DNA from 4 places in the Kosakonia oryzae genome. Region 1 is predicted to be linked to each of the others. Evidence: predicted binding sites of a transcription regulator. Region 1 holds the regulator's gene; each other region holds the start of a gene.
The links. The regulator LexA, encoded in region 1, represses DNA repair genes until DNA is damaged. The targets are predictions, from matches to a motif close to TNCTGTATGTACATACAGNA.
Positions count from the first base shown of each region.

Region 2: dinG (ATP-dependent DNA helicase DinG) is a predicted target of LexA. The motif match lies at 3,382-3,401, and genes of this name have one in related genera.
Region 3: mutH (DNA mismatch repair endonuclease MutH) is a predicted target of LexA. The motif match lies at 3,005-3,024, and genes of this name have one in related genera.
Region 4: uvrB (excinuclease ABC subunit UvrB) is a predicted target of LexA. The motif match lies at 3,465-3,484, and genes of this name have one in related genera.

Region 1 is NZ_CP014007.2:5,070,073-5,077,617, forward strand. Features, by position in the region: gene zur (zinc uptake transcriptional repressor Zur) at 1-512, shown strand, start outside; gene AWR26_RS24030 (CsbD family protein) at 621-830, opposite strand; gene dinF (MATE family efflux transporter DinF) at 996-2,330, opposite strand; gene lexA (transcriptional repressor LexA) at 2,407-3,021, opposite strand; gene AWR26_RS24045 (diacylglycerol kinase) at 3,130-3,498, opposite strand; gene plsB (glycerol-3-phosphate 1-O-acyltransferase PlsB) at 3,631-6,054, shown strand; gene ubiA (4-hydroxybenzoate octaprenyltransferase) at 6,159-7,028, opposite strand; gene ubiC (chorismate lyase) at 7,041-7,538, opposite strand.
Region 2 is NZ_CP014007.2:3,675,546-3,683,090, reverse strand. Features, by position in the region: gene AWR26_RS17440 (glycoside hydrolase family 1 protein) at 1-211, opposite strand, end outside; gene AWR26_RS17435 (beta-glucoside-specific PTS transporter subunit IIABC) at 223-2,061, opposite strand; gene licT (BglG family transcription antiterminator LicT) at 2,243-3,085, opposite strand; gene dinG (ATP-dependent DNA helicase DinG) at 3,416-5,569, shown strand; gene ybiB (DNA-binding protein YbiB) at 5,595-6,560, shown strand; gene ybiJ (DUF1471 family protein YbiJ) at 6,677-6,937, opposite strand; gene AWR26_RS17410 (DksA/TraR family C4-type zinc finger protein) at 7,223-7,489, opposite strand.
Region 3 is NZ_CP014007.2:952,942-960,486, forward strand. Features, by position in the region: gene AWR26_RS04635 (NADP(H)-dependent aldo-keto reductase) at 1-810, opposite strand, end outside; gene ygdR (lipoprotein YgdR) at 940-1,158, opposite strand; gene AWR26_RS04645 (TerC family protein) at 1,303-2,016, opposite strand; gene mutH (DNA mismatch repair endonuclease MutH) at 2,080-2,775, opposite strand; gene rppH (RNA pyrophosphohydrolase) at 3,457-3,987, shown strand; gene ptsP (phosphoenolpyruvate--protein phosphotransferase) at 4,000-6,246, shown strand; gene lgt (prolipoprotein diacylglyceryl transferase) at 6,433-7,308, shown strand; gene thyA (thymidylate synthase) at 7,315-7,545, shown strand, end outside.
Region 4 is NZ_CP014007.2:3,703,320-3,710,864, reverse strand. Features, by position in the region: gene bioF (8-amino-7-oxononanoate synthase) at 1-693, shown strand, start outside; gene bioC (malonyl-ACP O-methyltransferase BioC) at 680-1,429, shown strand; gene bioD (dethiobiotin synthase) at 1,422-2,144, shown strand; gene AWR26_RS17560 (ABC transporter ATP-binding protein) at 2,086-2,808, opposite strand; gene AWR26_RS17555 (hypothetical protein) at 2,822-3,148, opposite strand; gene uvrB (excinuclease ABC subunit UvrB) at 3,561-5,582, shown strand; gene pmrB (two-component system sensor histidine kinase PmrB) at 5,689-6,816, opposite strand; gene pmrA (two-component system response regulator PmrA) at 6,820-7,491, opposite strand; gene eptA (phosphoethanolamine transferase EptA) at 7,488-7,545, opposite strand, start outside.

The sequences.
Region 1 (7,545 bases):
ATAAGACCACTTCGCAAGAGATGTTAGCGCAGGCTGAAAAGCTGTGCGTGCAGCGCAATGTGCGCCTGACTCCTCAGCGTCTTGAAGTGTTGAGATTACTCAGCCTGCAACAAAGCGCCATCAGCGCGTACGATCTGCTCGATCTGCTGCGTGAAAGCGAACCGCAGGCCAAGCCGCCGACGGTGTACCGCGCTCTTGATTTCCTGCTGGAACAAGGGTTCGTACATAAAGTCGAATCAACAAACAGCTACGTGTTATGCCATCTTTTTGACCAGCCGACGCACACGTCCGCAATGTTTATTTGCGATCGCTGCGGTTCGGTAAAGGAAGAGCAGGCGGAAGGCGTGGAAGATATTATGCATGCGCTGGCGGCAAAGATGGGCTTTGCTCTGCGGCATAATGTGATTGAAGCTCACGGCTTATGTGCAGACTGTGTCGAAGTGGAGTCCTGCCGTCATCACGACCATTGCCACCATGACCACACCGTTCAGGTGAAGAAAAAGCCACGTTAATCTTTGTTTGAACGAAACGGTAAATAAAACAGCTGGAGGGGTGGTACATCCTTGTACCTTCGGGCAGAGTAGCCTGTAGAGGGTTAGCACATTGAGGGGATGTGCAGGCTACCAGCGGTAGTCGTTACGCGTTTCCCAATCTGTAACTTCTTTCTCCGCCTGATCTTTGGCATAACCGTAACGTTCCTGGATTTTACCCACCAACTGGTCACGTTTACCTTCGATGATGGTCATATCATCATCGGTCAGTTTGCCCCATTTTTCTTTAACAGTGCCTTTGAACTGTTTCCAGTTACCGCCGACTTCGTCTTTATTCATCGTTGACTCCTTATCGTTCGGTTAAATAGGTAATCGTTCTGCTGAACGTACTGATTATTGTAGTTAAGGATTCCGGCAATCGATTTTTATTCGGAATCTTTAACCACCACGATAGTTAAAAACAGCATAAGCGAGACGAGGAAACCGGCAAAAAGCCTGGCAGTATCAGGAAGGATTCGCGTCGGAAAACCAGCTGCCGTTACGCCAGTGGCGACGCCACAGCCAGGCAAGCGTAAGCCCGCGCAGGGCGAGAAAGACGGTCAGCGCCAGCCATAAACCGTGATTGCCCAGCACCGGGACCGTCAGCAGCGTGACAGCGAACCCGGCAGCGGCAATCGCCATACTGTTACGCATCTCCGCAGCGCGCGTGGCACCGACAAACATGCCATCCAGCAAGTAGCACCACACGCCCACCAGCGGCAGAATTACCTGCCAGAACAGGTAATGCCCGGCGAGCGTCTGCAGAGCAGGAAGTGAAGTCAGCAAGGCAATAATGTTGTCGCCTGCCAGCGCATAAATCGCCGCAAAGAACAGCGCCACCAGCCCGGCCTGGCGGCACGCAGCTCGCCAGACTTCCATCAATTGGCTGCCATCGCGCGCACCGTAGGCTTGCCCGGAATGCGCTTCGACCGCATAGGCAAAACCATCCAGCGCGTACGCGGTAAAGGTGAGAAACATCATTAGCACCGCGTTCGCCGCGACCGTCTCGCCGCCAAGACGCGCGCCCAGTACGGTGATTGAGCCAAAGCAGAGCTGCAAAAGCAGTGAGCGCAGCATGATATCGCGGTTAAGCGCTAATAAGCGCCGCATACCGCCGCGCCAGGCATTTTTAAGCACAGACAGGGGGACGCCGCGCATCACCAACACGCGGTGCACCATCAGCAGGCCGATGGCGAACGTCGCATACTCAGCCACAACGGTGGCGAGCGCGGCTCCCTGCACATTCATGTGCAGACCCATCACCAGCCACAGGTCGAGCACAATGTTGAGAAGATTCCCCACCACCAGCAGGATCACCGGAGCACGGGCATACTGCACGCCCAGCAACCAGCCGAGCAACACCAGATTTCCCAACGACGCTGGCGCACTCAGCCAGCGAATATTGAGAAAGCGCCGCGCTTGTTCCAGTACAGCTTCGCTCCCGCCGGTGATGTGCAGCGCCAGATCGATGAGCGGCGTACGCAGCAGCATAATTAACATACCTGCCAACAACGCCAGTAACAGCGGTTGTACCAGCGCGCGCGCCAGCGCAGGTGCGTTTTTTGCGCCAAACGCCTGTGCCGTAAGACCGGTTGTGCTCATCCGCAAAAACAGCAGCAGCATAAACAAAAAGCTGGTTGCCGTTGCGCCGATCGCCACCCCACCGAGGTAAACAGGGCTATCCAGGTGCCCGACCACGGCGGTATCCACCAGCCCCAGTAACGGAACAGTGATATTGGAGAAGATCATGGGCAGCGCAAGCCGCCACAGTGCTCTGTCAGATGCGTTCAGCAACGGCATGGCAATGTCGAATCAACGGGGAAAATTGTATTACGCAGCGCCACGTTGTTATGTGTCGCTGCGGAAAGAACAGGCGTTAGAGCCAGGTACCATTCCGGATGACGCCAACCGCCAGCCCTTCAATGGTGAAGTTTTGATCGCGCAGATCGACGACGATCGGGGAAAACTCGCTGTTTTCCGGCAGCAGTTCGACGGTGTTACCCTGTTTTTTCAGACGCTTCACGGTAACTTCATCATCAATACGTGCGACGACCACCTGGCCATTACGCACATCCTGCGTTTTATGCACTGCGAGCAGGTCGCCGTCCATAATACCGATGTCTTTCATCGACATACCGCTGACGCGCAGCAGGAAATCCGCATGAGGTTTGAAGAGATCGGGATCGACCTGATAGTGACCCTCGATATGCTGTTGCGCCAGCAGCGGTTCACCCGCAGCAACGCGGCCAATCAGCGGTAAACCGATATCCTCTTCTTCTTCCAGCAGCAGACGCAGACCACGCGATGCGCCGGAGACGATTTCGATAACCCCTTTGCGCGCAAGCGCTTTCAGGTGTTCTTCAGCCGCATTTGGGGAACGGAACCCCAATTGCTGTGCGATTTCCGCACGCGTTGGTGGCATACCGGTTTGGGTGATCCGATCGCGGATGAGATCGAACACCTCTTGCTGCCTGGCCGTTAATGCTTTCATCCCGCCCCCTGGGTGTATATACAGTTATGCTGTGAGTATATACAGTCAAAGGCGATTTTGGAACCAAATTTAAGCAAAAAACCAGGGTGTTATCGATTTCTGGAAGCGTTATCGAAAATGCGCCCAGAGAAGCGAGATCCAGGTAAACAGCGCCAGCAGGATCGACATCAGCACTGCCGCCGAGCCCATATCCTTCGCCCGACCGGAAAGTTCGTGAAATTCAGTACCAATTCGGTCTACGACAGCTTCAATTGCACTATTTAGGATTTCAACAATCATTACTAGCGACACCGAGCTAATCAGCAATACCCGTGTGACCGTGTCAATGTCCAGCCAGCAAGCAATAATGATAGCTAAAACAACGGCTAACAGTTCCTGGCGGAAGGCGGCTTCATTGATCCATGCAGCGCGAACGCCCTTCCATGAGTAACCTGCTGCTTTAATGATTCGGGTAATTCCGGTGGTATTATTGGCCATGAAAAGAACCTTTTTATGTAATAAACGTCAATGTCTACATCAGCGTACTGAGGTACAACAGAAATTACATGCGCTTTCTGATATTCTTGCGGCGCAATGGCACTATTATTAACCAGAGGCTTTTCATCTTTTATGTCCGGTTGGCCACGAATTTACTACAAATTACTGAATTTACCATTAAGTGTACTGGTAAAGAGTAAATCGATACCTGCAGAACCTGCACAGGAACTGGGTCTCGATACTTCACGTCCTATTATGTACGTGCTGCCTTATAACTCTAAGGCAGATTTGATGACGTTGCGTGCTCAGTGTCTGGCGCACGAACTGCCCGATCCGCTGGAACCCCTGGAAATCGACGGCGTACTGCTACCGCGTTTCGTGTTCATTCATGGCGGTCCGCGCGTGTTTACTTATTACACGCCGAAAGAAGAGTCCATCAAACTGTTCCACGACTACCTGGATTTACACCGCAGCCATCCGGATCTGGATGTGCAAATGGTGCCGGTATCGGTAATGTTTGGCCGCTCTCCAGGGCGTGAGAAAGGCGAGATTAATCCGCCGCTGCGCATGCTGAACGGTATCCAGAAATTCTTCGCTATCTCCTGGCTTGGCCGCGATAGCTTTGTGCGCTTCTCGCCGCCCGTCTCCCTGCGCCGCATGGCGACCGAGCACGGCACCGATAAAATTATCGCGCAGAAACTGGCGCGCGTGGCGCGTATGCACTTCGCGCGACAGCGCCTGGCCGCCGTAGGGCCGCGTCTGCCGGCGCGTCAGGATCTGTTCAATAAGCTGCTCTCTTCCAAAGCGATTGCCCGTGCGGTCGAAGACGAAGCACGCAGCAAAAAAATCTCTCACGACAAAGCGCAGCAAAACGCTATCGCGCTAATGGAAGAGATTGCCGCCAACTTCTCGTACGAAATGATCCGTCTGACCGACCGTATCCTCGGCTTTACCTGGAACCGTCTCTATCAGGGGATCAACGTACACAACGCCGAACGCGTGCGCCAGCTTGCGCACGACGGCCACGAGATTGTCTATGTGCCCTGCCACCGCAGCCATATGGACTATCTGCTGCTCTCGTATGTGCTCTATCACCAGGGGTTGGTGCCGCCGCACATCGCCGCAGGCATCAACCTGAACTTCTGGCCCGCCGGGCCGATTTTCCGCCGCTTGGGTGCCTTCTTCATTCGCCGTACCTTTAAAGGCAACAAACTCTACTCCACCGTATTCCGCGAATATCTGGGCGAGCTGTTCAGCCGCGGTTATTCGGTCGAGTATTTCGTCGAGGGCGGTCGTTCACGTACCGGGCGTTTGCTGGATCCGAAAACCGGTACGCTGTCGATGACCATCCAGGCGATGCTGCGCGGCGGTACGCGCCCTATCACGCTGGTGCCGATCTATATCGGTTATGAGCATGTGATGGAGGTGGGTACCTATGCGAAAGAGCTGCGCGGCGCTACCAAAGAGAAAGAGAGCCTGCTGCAGATGGTGCGCGGGCTGAGCAAGCTGCGTAACCTGGGGCAAGGTTATGTGAACTTCGGTGAACCCATTCCGCTGATGAACTACCTGAACCACCACGTTCCGGATTGGCGCGAGTCTATCGATCCCATCGAAGCGATTCGCCCGGCATGGCTGACGCCGACGGTGAATAACATTGCCGCCGATTTGATGGTTCGCATTAACAATGCCGGTGCGGCTAACGCCATGAACCTGTGCTGTACGGCGCTGCTGGCTTCGCGCCAGCGTTCGTTGACGCGTGAGCAGTTAACCGAACAACTCAGTTGCTACCTCGAACTGATGCGCAATGTGCCTTACTCGCCGGATTCAACAACGCCTGCCGCCAGCGCCGACGCGCTTATCGACCACGCGTTGCAGATGAACAAGTTCGAAGTCGAGAAAGACACCATCGGCGATATCATTATTCTGCCTCGTGAGCAGGCAGTATTGATGACCTATTACCGCAACAACATTGCCCACATGCTGATGCTGCCGTCGCTGATGGCGGCGATCGTGACCCAGCATCGCGCCATCTCCCGCAGCGATATTCTGCGCCACGTTGAGCTGCTCTATCCGCTGCTGAAAGCCGAGCTGTTCCTGCGCTGGGAAAAAGCCGAGCTGGCGGAAGTGCTGGAAAACCTGACGCAAGAACTGCTGCGCCAGGGCTTAATTACCGTCAAAGACGATCGCCTGAGCATCAATCCGGCCCACTCGCGGACGCTGCAACTGCTGGCCGCCGGCGCGCGCGAGACGTTACAGCGCTATGCCATCACCTTCTGGCTGCTTGGCAACACACCGTCAATGAACCGCAGCACGCTGGAAAAAGAGAGCCGCACGCTGGCGCAACGTCTGTCGGTGTTGCACGGCATCAACGCGCCGGAATTCTTCGACAAAGCGGTATTCTCCACGCTGGTGTTAACGCTGCGTGATGAAGGGTATATCAGCGACAGCGGCGATGCAGACCCGACGCGGACGCTGGGCGTTTACCAGATGCTGGCAGACTTGATAACGTCGGATGTGCGTCTGACGATTGAAAGCGCGACGCAAGCGGAAGTGTAAGCCAGGAAAGTCGCCGCCGGATGTCGCTTGCGCTTATCCGGCCTGTGGGATGAGATAACCTCGCAGGCCGGATAACATGCAGCCGCATCCGGCAGTTTTTAGATTCAGTGCAGGTAACTAAAAGCCAGCCCTAAAAACAGCACCAGCCCCACGTAGTTGTTGTTCATAAACGCTTTAAAACAGGCATCGCGTTCGCGTCCCGCAATCAAGATCTGTTGATAAACAAACAGCACGCCCGCCACCAGTACCGCAGCGTAATACGCCCAGCCCAGCCCGTTCAGCCAGCCAATAGACGCCATCAGTGCCAGCACGGCAACTTGCAAAATACCGATAATCAGCTTGTCGTAACGACCAAACAAAATCGCCGTCGATTTGATGCCAATCTTCACATCATCATCGCGATCAACCATGGCGTACTGGGTATCGTAAGCCACCGCCCACAGAATATTGGCGAAAAACATAGTCCAGCAGCTTAGCGGCACAGATTCACTGACGGCAGCAAACGCCATCGGAATTGACCAGCCAAATGCCGCGCCGAGCACCACCTGCGGCAGATGCGTGTAGCGCTTCATAAATGGATAAACCCACGCCAGCGCCAGCGCCGCCACCGACAGCAGGATGGTCATCATATTCAGCGTCAGCACCAGCGCAAAGGCCAGCAGCACCAGAACAACAAACAGCACCCGCGCTTCATTTTCCGTGACCGCGCCGCTGGGCAGCGGTCGGTTCGCCGTGCGTTTAACATGCCCGTCGAATTTGCGATCCGCGTAATCATTCACCACGCAGCCCGCCGCGCGCATCAGCCAGACGCCCGCAACAAACACCAGTAAAATCCACAGCGGCGGCACGCCAGGCGTTGCCACCCATAACGCCCACAGCGTTGGCCACAGCAGCAGCAACGCGCCAATCGGTTTGTCCGTACGCATAAGCCTGTGAAAGGCTAACAACTTAGTCTGCGTGAGACTCCACTCCATTCTATTTTCCTCTTAGTACAGCGGTGACGCAGGCAAAAACAGTTCTGTAAGCATCAAGGGTTTCCCCCCCAGACGCAGGCGGGAACGCCGTCCCCACAGCTGCTCATAACGGCCAATATCAATAAAATCACGCGTAAGCGTTGAAGAGGTAAAGAGATATCGCCCAAGCGGCGTATTGCCCAGCCGTTGCAACGCCATTTCCGGGCCGCTCAGGGTTGATTCCGGCACGACGGTGCGCCCGGCAAGCCAGGGGTCGCCATCTGCGCAAAGGATGATCTCCCGTAACCAGTAACGTGCCTCTTCCGGTAAATGCGCACGTTCAGGCGCAATCTCATCCGCCGTGACAAAGCCTTCCTGAATCAATGTGACGCTGACTTTTTTACCTTGCTGCTCAAAACGTTTGGTCATGGAATCTTCCAGCAACAGCCAGTCCAGCAGTTGCGGTTCCAGTTCGGGTATTGCGTCTACATAGCGCAGCGCACGCAATTGCGTAAGCGCAGGGTGTGACATGCCTTAC
Region 2 (7,545 bases), 1.4 Mb from region 1:
TGCTGTCCGGATCCTGCGCTTCGCGTATCTGCGCGTGCGTCATGCCAAGCCATTGATCGAGCCAGCGCTCGCGCGGCGTATTGATATCAAACGTGTAGACATCAGAAACGGAAAGCCCTTTACCACCCACATTCCATGCGCCTTCCAGTTGATTCGCCGCTGTTGCGCCACCCCATAAAAATCCTTCCGGGAATGCTTTCGAAAATGCCATACCTTTGCTCCTTACGCCGCTGTCGCGGTCAGTGTGAGAAATGCGTCCCGGCTGGCGACATCGCCTTGTACTTTGACCGGGCTGATATCGCCGTATTGTTCGCTGTTGGTGACGACCACAATCACGCTCGGATCGATGCCAGCGGCCTTCAGGGCCGCCAGATCAAAGCTCACCAGCAGATCGCCTACCTCGACGCTCTGCCCGGCGGCGATGTGGCTGGTGAAGTGCTTACCGCCCAGTTTTACCGTGTCGATACCGATATGAATGAGGATTTCCGCGCCGGTATCGCTTTGCAGCGCCAGTGCGTGATGGGTTTCAAACAGGGATTCCACCTTGCCGTTAACCGGGGAGCGCAGCTCGCCGCTGGTGGGGTAAATCGCCAGCCCTTTACCGAAAATCTCATCGGCAAATACCGGATCGCTAAGGGCATTGAGGGGTTTCAGCTCGCCGCTCACCGGGGCAAACAGTTTTTCTTCGGTACGCGCTACCGACATCGGGCTGACCCCGGCCACCACCGTCTCTTCAAATCCGAGGATCACCGTGACGACCGCAGCGCAGACAAACGAAATGGCGATACTGACCAGTGCCCACAAAAATGTCGGGCCGACCAGCGCCGGAAGGCCAGGCAGACCGCTGAGCGCAAAGGCGTAGGTTTTCACCCCCATCGCCATGGCAACACCGCCGCCGCACGCGCCGCCAATCAGCGCGGCGGCAAACGGGCGTTTATAACGAATATTGATGCCGTACATCGCCGGTTCGGTAATCCCCATGACCGCGCTGAAGCTGGTAGTCAGCGCCAGCGATTTCAGCTTTTTATCCCGCGCCCGCAGGAACACGCCAAAGGCCGCGCCCGCCTGGCCGAGGTTGGCAACATAGAAGAGGATTTTGAACGGATCGAAACCCAGGGTGCTGATGTTGTTGATCATGATTGGCACCAGCACATAGTGCATGCCGGTGATAATGATCATCGACAGCGTTCCGCCAACCACTACGCCCGCCACGATACCAGCATTTTCCACCAGCCAAATAATGCCGCCGGAGAGCGCACTACCGGCGAAAATCCCCAGCGGGCCAATGGCAATCAGCGTAATCGGCGTGACAATCACCAGGCTCAGTAGCGGCACAAACATCGTTTTCAGTACGCCGGGCATGATGCGATCAATCAGCTTCTCTACCCGGCTCAGCAGCCAGATGGCCAGCAGGATCGGGATCACCGTTGAGGCATAATTCACGGTTGGCACCGGCAGGTGCATAAAATTGATCGGCGCGCCGGATTTAAACAGCGCCTGAATTGCAGGATGGAAGAGGGCGGCGGCCAGCGCGACTGCCACGTAAGGATTCGCGCCGAACTTATTAGCGGCGCTGAAAGCCAGTGCCAGCGGCATAAAGTAAAACACGCCGTCGCTGATGGCGAGCAGGATTTGGTAGGTCTGGTTGCTGGTTTCCAGCCACTGCATCGCGACCACTAGCGCCAGGACGCCTTTCAGAATACCGGCTCCGGCAATCGCCGGGATGATCGGCGAGAAGATACTGGACAGCCCCTCCAGCAGCACCGATACCGGGTTGCGGCGTTTATCATGTTGTACAGCGCCGCCGGACGAAACGCCGGGTAATTTGGCCAGCAGCGCGTCGCACAGTGGCGCCACATCGTTACCGATAATCAACTGAAACTGATCGCCAGAGATATTGACACCTATCACGCCATCCAGCGCTTCCAGCGCCGCGCGATCGGCCTTGTCGTTATCTTTGAGTAAAAAACGCAGACGGGTAATACAATGAAACAGCGACAGAATATTGTCCTTGCCGCCGATCCTGTTGATGATCTGCTGCGCGGTATCCTGATAATTCATGATAATTCCTCCAGACTGACGCCCGCATCGCCGGCATCATCCACAATCACCGGCTTTACGCCGATACCTTGTTTCCTCTGGGGTTTGCCTGATTAAACAGTAACAAGCCTGGACGGAATCTATACACTCTCCTTCGGGCTGCCGCTTTGTTGGCTGCGGCTACGCGAATGATTTCTGTAAACTAATTGGGTTCTGCCCGCTGCACGACGTTTTCGATATGCACGGTCAGATAGAGCTTTTCCGAGTTACTCATGGTGTGGTGATAATGTTTGCCGACAAACTCATTGATGGTATCGACGCATTTCAGGGTGGTCTGATAGCGGCGCTGTACCATGGCAAATAACTCTTCGTCGTCATTATTTAACACCACCCCATCAATCACCCGCTGGGCGAAAAATTTTAAATGGGTAATGAAACGCTGGTAATTCAGGCTGTGCTCGTCGAGCGGCAGGCTAAAAAAGTATTTAACGATATTCTGTAATTGATAAATAAGCCGCGTGATTTGCGTGGTTTTTCCCATGCTGTCGTTCAGCCCGGCATTCACAATATGTAGCGCAATACTGCAGGCTTCGCCGTCAGGTAATAATTGCCCGGTGCGCGCCATCACCATACCAATCGCCTGGCGACCAAGAGCATATTCAGCGGTATAAAAATGGCGCACTTCCCACTCCAGCGGATTCGGCAATTGCTCATGTTTTTCATTGCGTTGCAGCGCGAAATGGAGATGGTCAGCGAGCGTGACGTACAAGCCTTCGCTTAATTTGTGCGATAGCTGACTGCGGGCCAGCGCGACAATGTCGGCGGTCAGTTGCACTATTTCGACAGGCACTTCGCTAACCAGATCTTTAAAACGGGCCGAGACCTGCGAATCCTGCAAATGGAATATTTTCTCGATGGCTTGCTCGTTAACGCTGGCGCCGTTCTGCGTATTAAAACCCAGCCCTCGCCCGGTCAGAATAACCTCAAAGCCACGATCGTCGATGGCGCTGACCACGTTATTATTTAAGATTTGTTTGACCAGCATCGCTAACTCCTGCAAACAAAAACGGGCAAAACATAAATACAGCAACGGACATAATCTGTCCTTGTTCTCTGCATTTAGGTTTTGCCCGATATTCGGTAACAAGCGTAATGCAGGTAAAAACTAGCATTGCCCTGTTCAATGATCAACGCGCGACATAGCGTACTGATGAATGGATCTGCTAATTTGTGATCCGCCCGGCGAAAAATATCCTGTATTGCAGAAGCAGAAAATGGCTTTCCGCGGCCGCTTCCAGAATGGCAAAAAGGGTTACCCAGCGGGCGCTAAAAATGCCACAATAGTGGCTGTTTATACAGTATTTCAGGTTTCTTCATGGCTCTTACCGCCGCGCTAAAAGCGCAGATCGCCGCCTGGTATAAGGCGTTGCAACAACAGATCCCGGACTTTATTCCCCGTGCGCCGCAGCGGCAGATGATTGCTGATGTCGCGAAAACTCTGGCGGGGGAAGAGGGCCGGCATCTGGCGATCGAAGCGCCGACCGGCGTCGGGAAAACGCTCTCTTATTTAATTCCGGGCATTGCTATTGCCCGCGAAGAGCAAAAAACGCTGGTGGTCAGCACCGCCAACGTGGCGTTGCAGGATCAGATCTACAGTAAGGATCTGCCGCTGCTGCGCAAAATTATCCCCGATTTACGTTTTACCGCCGCGTTTGGCCGTGGGCGCTATGTCTGCCCGCGCAATCTGGCCGCGCTGGCCAGCAGCGAGCCGGACCAGCAGGATCTGCTGGCTTTTCTGGATGATGAGCTGACGCCGGGCAGCAAAGAGGAACAGAAGCAGTGCGCGACGCTGAAAGCCGATCTCGACAGCTACAAATGGGACGGCCTGCGCGATCACACCGATAAAGCCATCAGCGATGATTTATGGCGTCGCCTCAGTACCGATAAAGCCAGCTGCCTGAACCGCAACTGCCACTACTACCGGGAATGCCCGTTCTTTGTTGCGCGGCGTGAAATTCAGGAAGCGGAAGTGGTGGTGGCGAACCACGCGCTGGTGATGGCGGCGCTGGAGAGCGAAGCCGTCTTACCGGAGCCGAAAAACCTGCTGCTGGTGCTGGATGAAGGCCATCATCTGCCGGATGTGGCGCGCGATGCGCTGGAGATGAGCGCCGAAATAACGGCGTCCTGGTATCAGTTACAGCTCGACCTGTTTACCCGGCTGGTGGCGACATGCCTGGAGCAGTTCCGGCCGAAAACCCTGCCGCCGCTGGCGACGCCGGAGCGGCTCAACGCCCACTGCGAAGAGCTGTTCGGGCTGATTTCCTCACTGAATAACATACTCAACCTCTATCTTCCTGCCGGTCAGGAAGCCGAATACCGCTTCGCTATGGGCGAGCTGCCGGATGAGGTGATGGCGATTTGTCAACGGCTGGCGAAGCTAACAGAGATGCTGCGCGGGCTGGCGGAGCTGTTCCTCAACGATTTAAGCGAAAAGACCGGCAGCCACGATATTGTGCGTTTGCACCGGGTGATCCTGCAAATGAACCGTGCGCTTGGCATGTTTGAAAGCCAGAGCAAACTCTGGCGGCTGGCCTCGATGGTGCAGGCTTCCGGCGCGCCGGTATCGAAATGGGCGACGCGCGAAGTGCGTGAAGGGCAGCTGCATCTGCTGTTTCACTGCGTGGGCATTCGCGTCAGCGATCAGCTGGAGAAGCTGCTGTGGCGCAGTGTGCCGCATATTGTTGTCACCTCCGCCACGCTGCGATCGCTCAACAGTTTTAATCGCCTGCAAGAGATGAGCGGCCTGAAAGAGAAAGCGGGCGACCGCTTTGTCTCGCTGGATTCGCCTTTCAATCACGTCGAGCAGGGGAAGATTGTTATCCCGCAAATGCGCTACGAACCGCTGATTGAAAATGAAGAGCAGCATATCGCCGAAATGGCGACCTGGTTTCGTGAGCAGGTAGAAAGTAAAGCCCATCCGGGGATGCTGGTGCTGTTCGCCAGCCAGCGCGCGATGCAGCTATTTTTAAGCTACGTAGCGGATTTACGCCTGCTGCTGTTGGTGCAGGGCGATCAACCGCGCTACCGGCTGGTGGAACTGCACCGTAAACGGATCGACGCGGGTGAGCGCAGCGTGCTGGTTGGCCTGCAATCCTTCGCCGAAGGGCTTGATCTGAAAGGCGATTATCTGACACAGGTGCATATTCATAAAATCGCCTTTCCGCCGATTGATAGCCCGGTGGTGATCACTGAAGGCGAATGGCTGAAGAGCCTCAACCGTTATCCTTTTGAAGTACAGAGTTTGCCCAGCGCCTCGTTTAATCTTATCCAGCAGGTCGGCAGGCTTATCCGCAGCCACGGCTGTCGCGGCGAAGTGGTGATTTACGATAAGCGCCTGCTGACCAAAAGCTACGGAAAACGTCTGCTTGATGCGCTACCGGTGTTTCCTATTTCCCAACCGGCAATGCCGGACGTTATAGTGAAGAAACCGGTGAAAAAACCAGAACAAAAGCGCCGCAGGCGCCGTTAACGATGTGAGCATGCGAGGAACTGTCATGGATTACCGTAAAGTTATCAAAGAGATTGGTCGCGGGAAGAACCACGCCCGAGACCTGGATATTGACACCGCGCGTGGTCTCTATACGCAGATGCTGAACGGCGACGTGCCGGATCTGGAGATGGGCGGCATTCTGATTGCGCTGCGCATTAAAGGCGAAGGCGAGGCGGAAATGCGCGGCTTCTACGAGGCGATGCAACAGCACACGCTGTCGCTGACGCCGCCGGTGGCCAAACCGATGCCGATTGTTATTCCCAGCTATAACGGCGCGCGCAAACAGCCTAATCTCACGCCATTGTTGGCTATTCTATTGAATAAGCTGGGTTTCCCGGTGCTGGTGCACGGCGTCAGCGCCGATCCCACGCGCGTGATTAGCGAAAGTATTTTCACCCTGCTGGGCATTGAGCCGACGCTGCACGCCGGGCAGGCGCAGGCGAAGCTGGAAGGTCATCATCCGGTCTTTATGCCGGTACACGCGCTCTGTCCGCCGCTGGAAAAACAACTGGCGATGCGCTGGCGCATGGGCGTGCGCAACAGCGCGCACACGCTGGCGAAGCTGGTCACTCCGTTTAAAACCGACGCGGCGCTGCGTTTATCCAGCGTTTCTCATCCCGAATATCTTACGCGGGTGGGGAAATTTTTCGCCGACATCGGTGGCCGTGCGCTGTTGATGGCGGGTACGGAAGGGGAAGTGTATGCGAACCCGCAGCGCTGTCCGCAGATCAACCTGATTGACGCAGCAGGCGAGCGGATCCTCTTTGCGCGCAACGATGCTGATGAGCAGGTGGCGCTGGAGGGCGTGGCAAAGGATGCAGAGAGTACGGCTCGCTGGATTGAACACTGCCTTGCCGGGCGCGAAGCGATACCGGAGTCATTAAAAATTCAGCTGGCCTGTTGCCTGGTGGCAACCGGAGAAAGTGCGACGCTGGAAGAGGGACTGGCGCGGGTCGCGCAAAGTTTTTAAGCAAAAAAAAGCCCGTCACAATCCAGGACGGGCAAAAACAGGGTAACAACAGGGTCAATGAGGGTGGAGCATCCCGGCAGAGGGTTAATTTGCCGGGGGGTATAACTTCGGTTGGGTTATTTGTAGATAACCGCAGTGCCGCTCAGTTTGTTATTGCCGGCAGCAGAGATGATGCTGTAGCCGCTGGCGCCAGCAGCCTGCGCTTTGGCAGCCAGTTTGGCTTCCAGACCGTCCAGCGTGGTTGCGCCGTGAGCAGAAACAACACCGATTTTGTCCAGGCTTTCGGCCTGCGCGGCAGTCACAGACTGAGCAGCAAAGGCACCGAAAGAGAGGGTAGAAAGCGCGATAGCAGCAACAGCATATTTAATGGTTTTCATAGTCAATTTCTCGCAGGTTATTCTGTATTGGGGACGTTGTTCCGTCGATGTGATAAGTATCACGGTTTTTCACAAGAGATAAAATCGAAGAGAATTGACGGCCTTATTCTAAAAAATTGAACAAGATCTAGCTGTTTGATTTGAAAGGCTTTTGTGCAAGAAAAAAGGGCGTTCGTCAGCAGGTCAGCGCAGCGGACAATTTTGCGGCACATTTTGCTACTTTCACAGCGGGATTTTGTGGATGTAAAGGCAACCGCTTGCGCTGGTTGAAAACGTCAGGAAAGGTCAACGTAGCTGGCTATCCTTAGAACCTCTGCGATTATATCCTGAGAATGTAGAGTTATGTAAATCTTTCTCCTGCTGGCAGGTAACGCATAAGCGCACCCCGGGAATCGCTTTACGACGCGCTTCCGGGATCGGTTCGCCACACTCTTCGCAGGTCAGCAGACTTTCACCGTGGGGTAAATCACGACGCGCGCGCGCCACGGCATCTTCAATCGTACTGTCGATCTGCTGCTGTACCGCACCGTCATTTGCCCAGCCTGAAGCCATCATCGCCTCCTTAGTTGCCATAGCGTAATTATAGCAAACGCCTGATGGCATCGGGC
Region 3 (7,545 bases), 1.3 Mb from region 1:
CGCCTGCTCACCGCTGTAACGCGTAAAGCGGCTGAATAGCGTGTTGCGCGCGCCTGCGGGTTTTGCCCCGTTGAGATATTTCCCGGTCAGCGTGCCGAAGGCGAGGCAGGAGTAGGCCAGCAGCTCGACACCTTCATATTGGCTCACTTCCGCAAGGCCCACTTCAAAGCTGCGGTTTAACAGGCTGTACGGGTTCTGGATGGTGACAATGCGCGGCAGTTCATGCTTTTCCGCCAGATGCAGATAGCGCATCACGCCAAAGGCGGTTTCGTTCGAAACGCCGATATAACGAATTTTGCCCGCGCGCTGAAACTCAGTCAGCGCTTCCAGCGTCTCCAGCAGCGTCACAACCGGCGCGCTCTCTACCCAGCTATAACCCAGCTTGCCGAAGCAGTTAGTGGCGCGCTGCGGCCAGTGAACCTGGTAGAGATCGAGATAATCGGTTTGCAGACGTTTTAAACTTCCATCCAGCGCGCTGCGGATGTTTTTACGATCGAGCGCCTGATCCGGACGGATCCCGCTGTCATTGTTGCGGCTTGGGCCGCTGACTTTGGAGGCGATAACCAGCTTTTCGCGGTTGCCGCGTTTTGCCAGCCAGTTGCCGACATAGGTTTCGGTTAAACCCTGCGTTTCCGGGCGTGGCGGAACAGGGTACATCTCTGCGACATCAATCAGGTTGATTCCCTGGCTGACGGCGTAATCGAGCTGTGCATGGGCGTCGGCTTCGCTGTTTTGTTCACCAAACGTCATTGTGCCCAGCCCCAGGGTGCTAATTTCCAGCGAACTGTGGGGGATACGGTGATACTGCATAGCCGGCTTCCTCAAAAATACAACGTCAGTAGTCCTGACAAAGGACTATAAACATGGCAGAGGGGAAGCAAAAGGGAAAGGGAAAATTCACAAAAAGGTCAGCAGGTCACTGACCTTTAAAGGTATTTCTTAGCGTTCGATAATCTGGGAGACATCATCACGGTTAATCTGCATTTTGTTGCCCTGCTGATCGCGATAGCTGACCAGCCCGGTATCATCATCAATTTCCGGCTTACCATCCGTCAGGATCATTCTGCCGTCTTTTGTTGCCATTACGTAATCGCTGCTGCATCCGGAAACCGCAAAAGCTAAACCTACTGCAGAAATAATCACCGCCCATTTTTTCATCGCTCAGACCCTCTCATGGCATGCGTCACACACAGTCTAGTAATAACCCGCTGTTTCGCGTTGGAAAAGGGAGATTTTCTGAAAATAGCGGTGAGAGCAGGTAAAGAAATGAAAAGCGCTTCCCCGGCCGGAGAAGCGCTTTGCTTACAGCGGATTTTTCTTGTTACGCAACAGGTTAAGCCACTCGACGGCGATCGAGAAGAACATCGCGAAGTAGATGTAACCTTTCGGCACATGAATCGAAACGCTTTCGAGGATCAGCGTAAAGCCAACCAGAATCAAAAACGACAGCGCCAGCATTTTGACCGACGGATGGCGATCGACAAATTCGCCAATCGGACGCGCGGCAAACATCATCACGCCAACAGCGATCACGACGGCGGCCATCATGATAAACAGATGATCGGAGAGACCCACCGCGGTAATCACCGAATCAAGACTGAAAATGATATCCAGCAGCATGATCTGCACGATAGCGCCGAGGAAGGAGTGAACATTAGTTTTCAGCCCTTCTTCTTCACCTTCGATCGACTCGTGGATCTCTTTGCTCGCTTTCCAGATCAGGAACAATCCGCCGAGAAAAAGGATCATGTCACGCGCCGAAACGCTGTGATCAAAAAGGGTGAATAACGGATGCGTCAGCCTTGTTACCCAGGCAATAGAAGCCAGAAGCAGCAGCCGCATTACCATTGCTGCTGCCAGCCCAAGCCGACGGGCGTGATTACGTTGCGCACCAGGTAACTTTGCAACAACCAGAGAGAGGAAAATAATATTATCGATCCCTAACACGATCTCCAGCAGCGTCAGCGTACCGAGCGCAAGCCAGGCGTTAGGATCGGTGATCCATGCAAATAACATCAATAAAAGTCCTGCAAAAAAAGAAGCGCTAATTATAAGCGTCAGTGAGGCTGTGGCAAAAAATTAATATCCGGAGAGCAAAAAGTGGCGAGCCAGCAACGCGCTGGTGAAGTTCTTTTTCAGGTAGAAACCGCGTGGCAGCGTGAGAATAGGCTCGCCGTGTTCGCCAATTGCTTCCGTCAGCGCTTTGCTGTTGGCGGCCTTGGGACGTAATTGCAGCACTTCGCCGTGACGGGCGGTAATACGCGTGACCTGGCCCAACACAATCAGATCCATCAACTCTTCCCAGTCCTGGCGTAACTGCTGCTCTTCTTCCTCATTGGGGCTCCAGAGCAGCGGCGATCCGACGCGGCGATCGGCTACCGGGATCTCGCGCGAACCCTCAATCGGGATCCATAACACGCGTTTCAGCTTGTGCCGGACATGGCTGGTTTCCCACACCACGCCGCTATTCCCGGTGAGCGGAGCGACGCAGACAAAGGTGGTTTCCAGCGGGCGGCCCTGGTTATCCACCGGAATGGTTTTTAACTCGACGCCCAGCGCGGCGAAGTCCTGCTCGGGTTTGCTTCCGGCGCTGGCGCCCAGCCATAACTCGAGCAACACACCGATCCAGCCTTTATCCCGTTTCAGATCGTGCGGCACCGGCAATCCCGCTAACGCCGCCAGCTCACCAAGCGAATAGCCTGCCAGACGCTGGGCCTGAGCGAGTAACTGAGCCTCGGATTCGGGTGGCGAAGTGAAAGGAGATAACGCGAACATGTCACTAACCTTTTGATTAAAAAACAGGCAGGAGTTTTCCACCGTGTTCTGCCAGTTTACCGTTTTCCGCGGAATATTGGCAACGCAATGATTTAAAAGATAATTTATTTATGTGTGCAATGTGTTGCGCAACAGCCCGTCAGGTTTTCCAAATCTGGTCACTGACAATGAACAGGATCTTACACCATGTTATCCACAGAAAAATGGGATAACTGGTGAAAACCCTCACTACTGTTTCCATTTACAGCCTTGACGTGCGATGAAAATCGAATTTCTGCACAAAATACGCCTAACTTATTGGCATAATCTGTGGATAAAAACGGCTCTGTTCGATCTTTCATCAGCGGAAGGATCCTGAGAGTGATGATCGTCACATTATGCTGCAAAAATCCGGTGATAAGTCACTTAACTAAATGAATCCATGAATTTTATTTCTTTACCCGATAAATGGCTTATTCAGACTGTTCTGGGTTTTCCCTGGGTAATTCCATACTTTTTCACAACTCTATCCACAGAAAAGGTGAATAAAACCCGTCGGAGGCAGGGGATGGTGTTTATAACTCTTATGCAAACTGTGAGTTATTCAATCGTTATCCGTTCGTATCCCTGTCATAGAGTGGTTTACCGTTTTCCGGGAGTGTGAAACAATCTCGTCATTCAGGTTTATTTTGAGGTAGTCCGGTGATTGATGACGATGGCTACCGCCCAAATGTGGGAATCGTAATCTGCAATCGACAGGGCCAGGTGATGTGGGCCAGACGCTTCGGGCAGCACTCCTGGCAATTTCCCCAGGGGGGAATCAACCCAGGCGAGACCCCGGAGCAGGCGATGTACCGGGAACTGTTCGAGGAAGTGGGCTTAAGTCGTAAAGATGTTCGTATCCTTGCTTCTACCCGTAACTGGTTGCGTTACAAGTTACCGAAACGTTTGGTGCGTTGGGACACAAAGCCGGTTTGTATCGGCCAGAAACAAAAATGGTTTCTTTTGCAGTTGATTGGTAATGATGCAGAAATCAATATGCAAACCAGTAGCACCCCTGAGTTTGATGGCTGGCGTTGGGTAAGCTACTGGTATCCTGTTCGTCAGGTAGTCTCGTTTAAACGCGACGTCTACCGGCGGGTGATGAAAGAGTTTGCAAGTGCGGTGTTATCGCTTCAGGAAACGCCTCCTAAGCCACAAAACGCACCTGCCTGGCGACGTAAACGAGGTTAAGCCACCCACATTATGCTCACCCGACTGCGAGAAATAGTTGAGAAAGTTGCCAGCGCGCCGCGTCTTAACGAAGCGCTGGAGATACTGGTTACCGACGTGTGTCTGGCGATGGAAACCGAAGTATGCTCGGTCTATCTTGCAGATCACGACAGGCGCTGTTTTTATCTGATGGCGACGCGCGGCTTAAAAAAGCCGCGCGGCCGTACTGTCACACTCGCATTCGATCAGGGGATCGTGGGCCTGATTGGCCGACTGGCGGAACCCATCAACCTTGCCGATGCGCAGAAACATCCCAGCTTTAAATATATTCCTGCGGTAAAAGAGGAGCGTTTTCGCGCGTTTCTCGGCGTACCGATTATCCAGCGCCGCCAGTTGCTTGGCGTACTGGTTGTGCAGCAGCGTGAGCTGCGCCAGTACAATGAAAGCGAAGAGTCCTTTTTGGTCACACTGGCCACCCAGGTCGCTGCGATCCTTTCCCAGTCACAATTAAACGCCTTGTTTGGTCAGTATCGGCAGACACGTATTCGTGCGCTGCCGGCTTCGCCGGGGGTTGCCATTGCCGAAGGCTGGATGGATCAAACCCTGCCGCTGATGGAGCAGGTTTATCCGGCATCGACGCTGGATACCTCGCTTGAGCGCGAAAGGCTGACCAGCGCGCTGGAAGAGGCTGCCAACGAATTTCGCCGTTACAGCAAGCGTTTTTCCGCCGGCGCGCAAAAAGAGACGGCGGCGATTTTCGATCTCTATTCCCACCTGCTCTCCGATGCGCGTTTGCGCCGTGAGCTGTTCGAAGAAGTGGATAGAGGTGCGGTGGCCGAATGGGCGGTGAAAACGGTGATCGAAAGCTTCGCCGAACAGTTTGCCGCGCTCAGCGATGGTTATCTGAAAGAACGCGCTGGCGATCTCCGGACCCTTGGTCAGCGTCTGCTGTTCCACCTTGATGACAATATTCAGGGGCCGAATACCTGGCCGGAGCGCTTTGTGCTGGTCGCCGATGAGCTTTCGGCGACAACGCTGGCTGAGTTGCCGCACGATCGGCTGGTTGGCGTGGTGGTGCGCGACGGTGCCGCCAACTCTCATGCCGCGATCATGGTGCGCGCGCTTGGCATTCCGACGGTGATGGGGGCGGATATTCAGCCTTCTGCGCTGCATCGCCGTACGCTGATTGTCGATGGTTACCGTGGCGAATTACTGGTGGATCCAGAACCGGTTCTGCTACAGGAATACCAGCGTCTTATCACTGAGGAGAATGAGCTCAGCCGTCTCGCCGAAGATGACGTCAATCTGGCGGCGCAACTTAAAAGCGGCGAGCGGGTGAAAGTGATGCTGAATGCTGGCTTAAGCCCGGAGCACGAAGAGAAACTCGGCAGCCGCATCGACGGTATCGGGCTATACCGCACTGAAATTCCCTTTATGCTGCAAAACGGCTTTCCGTCGGAAGAGGAGCAGGTGGCGCAATATCAGGGCATGCTGCAAATGTTCAACGACAAGCCGGTGACGCTGCGTACGCTGGATGTTGGCGCTGATAAACAATTGCCCTATATGCCCATCAGCGAGGAAAACCCCTGTCTTGGCTGGCGAGGCATTCGTATTACGCTCGATCAGCCGGAAATTTTCCTCGTGCAGGTGCGCGCCATGCTGCGCGCTAATGCGGCCACCGGCAACCTCAGTATTCTCTTGCCGATGATCACCAGTATTGACGAGGTGGATGAAGCCAAACGGCTCATTGAACGCGCCGGACGTGAAGTCGAGGAGATGATCGGCTACGCCATTCCACGCCCGCGTATTGGCGTGATGCTGGAAGTGCCCTCAATGGTGTTTATGTTGTCGCATCTGGCAAGCCGCGTTGATTTTATCTCCATCGGCACCAACGATCTGACGCAGTATATTCTGGCGGTGGATCGCAACAATACCCGCGTAGCGACAATGTATGACAGCCTGCATCCGGCCGTGCTGCGTGCGTTGTCGATGGTGGCAACCGAGGCGGAACGGTTAGGTATCGACCTTTGCCTGTGTGGTGAAATGGCCGGAGATCCGATGTGTGTCGCCGTGCTGATAGGCCTTGGTTATCGCCATCTGTCGATGAACGGGCGTTCGGTCGCGCGCATCAAATATTTGCTGCGGCGCATTGATGCTGAAGAGGCGCGGGTGCTGGCAAACCGCACGCTTGAGGCGCAGTTAGCCGCCGAAGTTCGCCACCAGATTGCCGCTTTTATGGAGCGTCGTGGGCTGGGCGGTCTGATCCGCGGCGGGATTTAAGTGTCTGCTTATTCAGCCGTAAAATAAGTGCGTAGCTGTCGGACTATACATATCTTTTACAACTTCGGCGCAACTCATGCATCCCCCTTATGCTATGATTCGCCCCTTTGGAGCGGCTGCCGGTTGCGGCCGCGTATGTAAACCGCTGTCCACTTTCGGCGGAAGAACAACAAGTTGTGGTGACAGATGAACAGTGGCTATCTGCGTTTTCCCGATTTTGATCCGGTGATTTTTTCCATTGGGCCCGTCTCCCTGCACTGGTACGGGTTGATGTACCTTGTAGGATTCGTTTTTGCCATGTGGCTGGCTACGCGTCGGGCTAACCGTCCGGGCAGCGGCTGGACGAAAAACGAAGTGGAAAATCTGCTCTATGCAGGTTTCCTGGGGGTATTTCTGGGTGGCCGCCTCGGCTACGTGTTGTTCTATAATTTCCCGGTGTTCCTTGCCGATCCGCTCTATCTGTTCCGCGTGTGGGATGGCGGTATGTCCTTCCACGGTGGCCTGATTGGCGTCATCGTTGTGATGGTGATTTTCGCGCGTCGTACTAAACGCAGCTTCTTCCAGGTCTCTGATTTTATTGCGCCGTTGATCCCCTTTGGTCTGGGTGCCGGACGTCTGGGTAACTTTATTAATGGTGAATTATGGGGCCGCGTCGATCCCTCATTCCCGTTTACTATGCTGTTCCCCGGCTCGCGTGCGGAAGATGCCGCGTTGCTGCCAGCGCATCCGGAATGGCAGTCGATTTTTGATACCTACGGCGTGCTGCCGCGCCATATGTCACAGCTCTATGAGCTGGCGCTGGAAGGCGTTGTCCTGTTTATCATCCTTAACCTGTTTATCCGCAAACCACGCCCGACCGGCGCGGTCTCCGGCTTGTTCCTGATTGGCTACGGCGCGTTCCGTATCATTGTTGAATTTTTCCGCCAGCCCGACGCGCAGTTTACCGGCGAATGGGTGCAGTACATCAGCATGGGGCAGATCCTCTCCATTCCAATGATTGTCGCAGGCGCTATTATGATGATTTGGGCGTACCGCCATCGTTCGCCGCAACACGTTTCCTGAGGAACCATGAAACAGTATTTAGAATTGATGCAAAAGGTGCTGACCGAAGGCACCCCGAAAAACGACCGCACCGGGACAGGCACGTTGTCTATTTTTGGCCATCAGATGCGTTTTAATCTGCAGGACGGCTTCCCGCTGGTGACCACCAAGCGCTGCCATTTGCGTTCAATTATCCATGAGCTGCTGTGGTTCCTGCAGGGCGATACCAATATCGCTTATTTGCGCGAAAACAACGTC
Region 4 (7,545 bases), 1.4 Mb from region 1:
GTGGCGCAGATGCGAACGCTACTGGCAAAGCCCATTGACGGCCAGCAACTGGTGGTCACCGAAGGCATTTTCAGTATGGATGGCGACAGCGCGCCGCTGGGGGAAATCGCCCAGGCGGCAGGCGAGGCGCAGGCGTGGCTGATGGTTGACGACGCGCACGGCACCGGCGTGGTGGGCGAGCAGGGGCGCGGCAGTTGCCATCTGCATGGCATTAAACCGGAGATATTGATTGTCACCTTCGGCAAAGGCTTCGGCGTCAGCGGCGCGGCGGTGCTGTGCAGCGAAACGGTTGCCGACTATCTGCTGCAATTCGCCCGTCATCTGATTTACAGCACCGCAATGCCACCGGCGCAGGCAATAGCGCTCAGCGCGGCATTGCGGGTGATCCGCAGTGATGAAGGCGAGCAACGCCGGGCAACACTGGCGGCGCTGATCGCGCGTTTTCGCCACGGTGCTGCGCAACTGCCGATGACGCTGGCAGATTCAGAGAGCGCCATTCAGCCGCTGATCGTCGGTGATAACGCGCGCGCCCTGCGTCTGGCGGAGCGTCTGCGTCAGCAGGGTTGCTGGGTGACAGCGATCCGTCCGCCGACCGTACCGCCGGGTACCGCGCGCCTGCGCCTGACGCTGACGGCGGCTCACCAGGCGGAAGATATTGATAGTCTGCTGGAGGCGTTATATGGCGGTGAATAAACGCGCCGTTGCCGCTGCATTTGGCCGTGCGGCGCAAAGTTACGCCCACCACGACGCATTGCAGCGGCTGAGCGCCGATCTGCTGCTGACGCAACTGGGTGAAATCACCCCGGCGCAGGTGCTCGATGCCGGCTGCGGCCCCGGTGCCATGAGCCGTTACTGGCGTGGTCTGGGCAGTAGCGTGACGGCGTTGGATCTCTCGGCCACCATGCTGGATGAAGCGCGCCGTCAGCAGAGCGCCGATCGCTATCTGCTGGGGGATATCGAGGCGCTGCCGCTGGCGGATGCTCAGTTCCCACTGGTGTGGAGCAATCTCGCCGTGCAGTGGTGTGATGATTTATGCCAGGCCATCAATGAACTCTGTCGAGTGACGCAACCCGGCGGCCTTGTGGCATTTACCACGCTGGTGGAAGCCTCGTTGCCAGAATTGAATCAGGCCTGGCAGGCGGTGGACGACCGGCCGCATGCCAATCGCTTTTTATCCCTTCCGGCAATCGAGCAGGCTTTAGCGGGCTGGTCGCTACGCAGCGGTGTTGAGAGCATCACCTTGCACTTTGATGACGCTGCCCGCGCGCTGCGGTCGCTGAAAGGCATTGGCGCGACACATTTACACGACGGCAGGCAGCAGGGGCTGACGCGGGGCAAACTGCAGCGTCTGCAACTCGCCTGGCCGCAGCAGCAGGGGAAATATCCCCTGACGTATCATCTTTTTTGGGGAGTTATCACGCGTGATTGAACGCTATTTTGTCACCGGCACGGATACAGAAGTAGGGAAAACCGTCGCCAGCTGCGCGCTGCTACAGGCGGCAAATCTGCGCGGTTTGCGCAGCGCAGGGTATAAACCGGTTGCTTCCGGTAGCGAAATGACGGCGCAGGGGCTGCGTAATAGCGACGCGCTGGCGTTGCAGCATCACAGCAGTCTGCCGCTGGATTATAAAACCGTGAACCCTTATACCTTCGCGGAACCGACCTCGCCGCATATTGTCAGCGCCGATCTGGGCGAACCGATTGATGCCACCGTGATGTCTGCCGGGTTACGCACGCTGGAGGCGCAAGCAGAATGGCTGCTGGTAGAAGGGGCGGGCGGCTGGTTTACTCCGCTTTCAGAAACGTTCACCTATGCGGACTGGGTTATCCAGGAGCAGTTGCCGGTGATTCTGGTGGTAGGCGTGAAATTGGGCTGTATCAACCATGCCATGCTGACAGCGCAGGCGGTACGCCAGGCTGGATTAAGGCTGGCAGGATGGATTGCTAACGATGTGGTGGCACCGGGCGCGCGTCATCGGGAGTATATGGCGACGCTGCGGCGCGTGATGCAGGCTCCACTAATCGGTGAAATCCCCTGGTTTGCTCACGCGCCCGAAAAAGAAAAAACAGGCCATTTTCTCGATCTCAGCGTACTGACTCCCGTGTCATCCAGTGTGACAGCATCTGATCATCCAGTTGTCTGACATCGCCCTGCGCGACGTTGCGCCCCCGATGCAACAGACAAAAACGGTCGGCAACCCGGCGAATGAATGAGAGATGCTGCTCGGCCAGTAAAATGGTCATGCCGAACTCCTGATTCAGCCGCACAATCAGGTTGCCGAGTTTATGGATAAACGCCTGGCCCAGCCCGCGTGTCGGCTCATCAAGCAGGAGTAATCGCGGGCGGGTGACCAGCGCACGCGCCATCGCCAGTTGTTGCTGGTTATCCTCTGACAGTTCTGCGCCACGTACCGGGCGCAGCGTATACAGCTCCGGGAACAGATCGTAAATATCGCGACCCATGACGCTTCCCGGTTCGCTGACAGCACGCATGGCAATATGCAGATTCTCCTCCACGGTCAATTGCGAAAAGATGCGCCGGTCCTGCGGCACATAGCCAATGCCCATCGCGCTGCGGTGCTCTGCCTGAATATTCAGCAGATCGCGCGGTGGTGCGCCGGCTTCCTGCCAAATCATGCTGCCGCTCTCAATGGGCAAATAACCGGAAATGCAATTTATCAGCGTCGTTTTGCCCATTCCAGGCATGCCGATGATCGAATTACAGACGCCCGGGGTTAAATCAAGATCAACATTCCATAACGTATGCTGATTACCGTAGTACTGGTTTACTGCGCGTAAGCTCAACATTGTCCGCTCCTTCTTACGGCTCTGGTGACCCTTCCATATTGCAAAAGGCTTGCCAGAAGCGAAAAAAAGGCTTTTTTTTCGGATGAGGCTGATAAAACTGCCGTTTAACATGCAGGAGAGAGAGAACGCAGGTAAATATCCTGCACTTTGCCAGTGCTACCAGTGTTGGATTGTGGTGCAGCAAAATGACAATTTGTGATGGGTATCTCATGAGGATGACGTCTTTGTTTAGCTGATAATGAGCAAAAAGAAGTGATAAAAATTTTTTAACGAACAGCGATTGGGTCTTGTTGGGAATTTGTCGGCTGGCGGGGTATACGGGCTGGCGGCAGTTATCCACTATTCCTGTGGATAACCTTGTGTATTAGAGTTAGAAAACATGCGGCAAGCGAGAGAGGACGCGGCTTGCGTCTGAATTGGTGCGAAACCCGGCTTTTTAAATTAGTTATTACTTATCAATTGGTTATATAAAATCAATGGTTGTAAGAAAAGTGTCACCGGTTGCCACAAAACTTTCAAGGTGCGGCTTGACAATTGTTAAAAAGTGAAGATTCCTGGGGATAACCCTGCGGGTCTGGTGTTTTATCTTGTCGGGGAGAAAATTTAACGCGGAAACGCATTTCCTTATCGCGGGTAGACCAGATCAGCTAACCCGCCACTGTTTTTTCATCCAGTATTATTTATTGGCAAAAGTGAACAGGGTGAGTAAAATATGTTACCTGCCCGCTCATTCCTTCACCAGGTAGCCGTTCATGAGTAAACCGTTCAAACTGAATTCTGCTTTTCGCCCCTCCGGCGACCAGCCTGAGGCGATTCGTCGGCTTAAGGAAGGTCTGGAAGACGGCCTCGCGCACCAGACGCTGCTGGGGGTTACCGGCTCGGGTAAGACGTTTACCATTGCCAATGTTATTGCCGATCTGCAACGCCCGACGATGGTGCTGGCGCCGAACAAAACGCTGGCGGCGCAGCTGTATGGCGAAATGAAGGAGTTCTTCCCGGAAAACGCGGTGGAGTATTTCGTCTCCTACTATGACTACTACCAGCCGGAAGCCTATGTGCCCAGTTCGGACACCTTTATCGAAAAAGATGCCTCGGTGAACGAGCATATCGAGCAGATGCGTCTTTCAGCGACGAAGGCGCTGCTGGAACGCCGTGATGTGGTGGTTGTGGCGTCCGTTTCGGCCATCTATGGTCTGGGCGATCCGGATCTCTACCTGAAAATGATGCTCCATCTGACCAACGGCATGATTATCGACCAGCGTTCGATTCTGCGTCGTCTGGCAGAGCTTCAGTACACCCGCAACGATCAGGCTTTCCAGCGCGGGACGTTTCGCGTGCGTGGGGAGGTGATTGATATCTTCCCGGCGGAATCGGATGACCTGGCGCTGCGCGTGGAGTTGTTCGATGAAGAAGTAGAACGTTTGTCGCTGTTTGACCCGCTCACCGGACATGTGGAATCGACGGTTCAGCGCTTTACCATCTACCCGAAAACGCACTACGTGACGCCGCGCGAACGTATCGTGCAGGCGATGGAAGAGATCAAAGATGAGCTGGCAGAACGGCGCAAAACGCTGCTGGCGAACAATAAGCTGCTGGAAGAGCAGCGTCTCAGCCAGCGCACGCAGTTCGATCTGGAGATGATGAACGAGCTGGGCTACTGCTCCGGCATTGAAAACTACTCGCGCTATCTCTCCGGACGCGGCCCTGGCGAACCGCCGCCGACGCTGTTCGATTACCTGCCAGCCGATGGCCTGTTAGTGATCGACGAATCCCACGTCACCATCCCGCAAATCGGCGGGATGTTCCGTGGCGACCGGGCGCGTAAAGAGACGCTGGTGGAGTATGGTTTCCGTCTGCCGTCGGCGCTGGATAACCGTCCGCTGAAATTTGAAGAGTTTGAAGCGCTGGCACCACAGTCTATCTATGTTTCGGCGACGCCGGGCAATTACGAGCTGGAGAAATCCGGCGATGAAGTGATTGACCAGGTCGTTCGTCCGACAGGTTTGCTGGATCCCATCATCGAAGTGCGCCCGGTCGCTACGCAGGTTGACGATCTGCTGTCGGAAATTCGCATCCGCGCGGCCATTAACGAGCGCGTGCTGGTGACGACGTTGACCAAGCGGATGGCGGAAGATCTCACCGAATATCTGGAAGAGCACGGTGAGCGGGTGCGTTATTTGCACTCGGATATTGATACGGTTGAACGTATGGAAATTATCCGCGACCTGCGTCTTGGCGAGTTTGATGTGCTGGTGGGCATCAACCTGCTGCGCGAAGGGCTGGATATGCCGGAAGTGTCGCTGGTGGCGATTCTGGATGCGGACAAAGAGGGCTTCCTGCGTTCGGAGCGTTCACTGATTCAGACCATTGGCCGCGCGGCGCGTAACATCAACGGGAAAGCGATTCTGTACGGCGATAAGATCACACCGTCGATGGCGAAAGCGATCGGAGAAACCGAACGTCGCCGTGAAAAACAGCACGCCTATAACGTCAAGCACGGCATAACGCCACAGGGCCTGAACAAGAAGGTGGTGGATATTCTGGCGATGGGCGAAGGGCTGGCGAAAACGCGTGCGAAAGGGCGTGGCAAAACCCGCACCCCGGCGCAGGTGGAAGCGGCAGAACTGGCGCTGACGCCGAAAGCGCTGCAACAGAAAATCCACGAGCTGGAAGGGCTGATGATGCAGCATGCGCAGAATCTGGAATTCGAAGAGGCGGCGCAGGTACGCGATCAACTGCACCAGTTACGTGAACTGTTTATTGTCGCATCTTAATGTTTGCTTAACCTACTCCTGACACACTGCCCCCACTATTCTGGAGGGCAGTGTCATGCAGCAGTTTAACGTTCGTGAATTTTTAGCCGTCGCCTTCGCACTGGCATTAGTGATCGGTTTCGCTCATCTGTGGGTGCTGAGTTACTGATGGCAAATGGCGGGCGGTCGGAAGAAATTTAATCCACGCCCGCACTCCGGATTGCGTCAGGCGATTGTGCAAAAAGAACTGTGCGTCATGAAGCTGCGCGATGCGTGACACAATGCTTAATCCCAGCCCGGTTCCGCCGTAACGGCTATCCATGCGAACAAACGCTTTGCTCAGTTCTCCGCTGCGGCTCTCATCAATGCCCGGGCCTTCATCCTCCACGGCCAGCACTGGCGTAGCAGCCGGTTCGATGCGTATCGTAATGACCGAACCTTCCGGGCTATAGCGGTACGCGTTCTCCACCAGATTTCTCACCAGCAGCCTTAACAGCGTGGCATCGCCGGAGACGGCAATATCGGCGTCAATTTCCGGCACCTCCAGCGTTTGCTTGCGCGCGGCGAGCATAGTTTCCAGCTCGCTGCGAATGGGTGCCACCACGTCGGCCATCAGCTGTACCTGCTGGTAACTGCCTGCCGAAAAAGACTGACCGACGCGGGCAAGCAGCAACAACTGCGCAATGTTTTCCGTCATCTGTTCGAGCCGCTGTACCAATGGCTCGACGTTGATGCCGTTGGTTTTTGCCATCAGCTCCAGGTGCAACCGCAGCCCGGCCAGCGGCGTGCGTAGCTCATGCGCCACGTCTGCTGTAAATAATCGCTCGCGATCCAGCGTGAGCGTCAGCCGCGAGACGAGGTCGTTAATTGATGTTGTAACAGCTTCCACTTCGCTGACGCTGTTGTTTAACGTAATCGGTTGCAGGTTGTTCGGCGTACGTTTATTAAGCTCTTCCTGCAACTCCAGCAACGGGCGGGTAATGGCTTTGACCGCCTGCATACAAAGCAGCAACGCCATCCCGATAATCAGCAGGCTTGGCACCAGCAGGCTGGCGACCGCCTCGCGAACTTCATGTTCAACATGTTTACGGTTGTTATGGTTGTGGAGCGCCGCCTGCACCAGTAACTGGATCTGCTCTTCACTTTCATGCCACAGCCAGAACACACTGACCAACTGGCAAAACACCAGAATCCCGCCGATGGTCAGCAGCAAACGGCGGCGCATGCTCCAGTGGCTGAAATTGAAAAACGCCATTGATTACTCCCGGTGTTGCGGCTGAACCAGCATGTAGCCAAACCCGCGGACAGTACGGATGCGCGACTTGCCGATTTTGTCGCGCAGATTATGAATATGTACTTCCAGCGTATTGGTCGAGGGCTCGTTGTCCCAGTTGTAGATATCGTTATAGAGAATTTCCCGGTGCACCGGACTGTCGGCTTTCAGCATCAGGCGCGAAAGCAGGGCGTACTCTTTCGGCGTCAGATCCAGCAACTGGTTGTCCAGCCACGCCTGGCGGCGGGTGACATTCAGCGTCAGATTACCGTGGGTGATTTCGTTATCACCCTGATTATGATGACGGCGCAGCAGCGCGCGGATGCGGGCATTCAGTTCATCCAGTGCGAAGGGTTTGACCAGATAGTCATCCGCGCCGGTATCCAGCCCGGCGACGCGATCTTCCAACGTATCGCGGGCGGTGAGAATCAGCACTGGCTGGGTATATTTTTCGCGCCGCAAACGGGCGAGCAGATGTAAACCGTCTTCATCGGGCAGACCAAGATCGAGCACGATCAGGCTGTAGTGGCCGTTCGCCAGGCACAACACCGCTTCGTGCGCGGTGGATACGCCATCGCAGGCATATCCTTCGCTTTGCATCGCCAGAATCAACCCCTGCAACAGCAGAGCATCGTCTTCAACCACCAGAATCTTCATTTCGCCTGCTCCCGGCAAGACGTTAAAATATCGTCTTCAGCACGGTACTCTTTC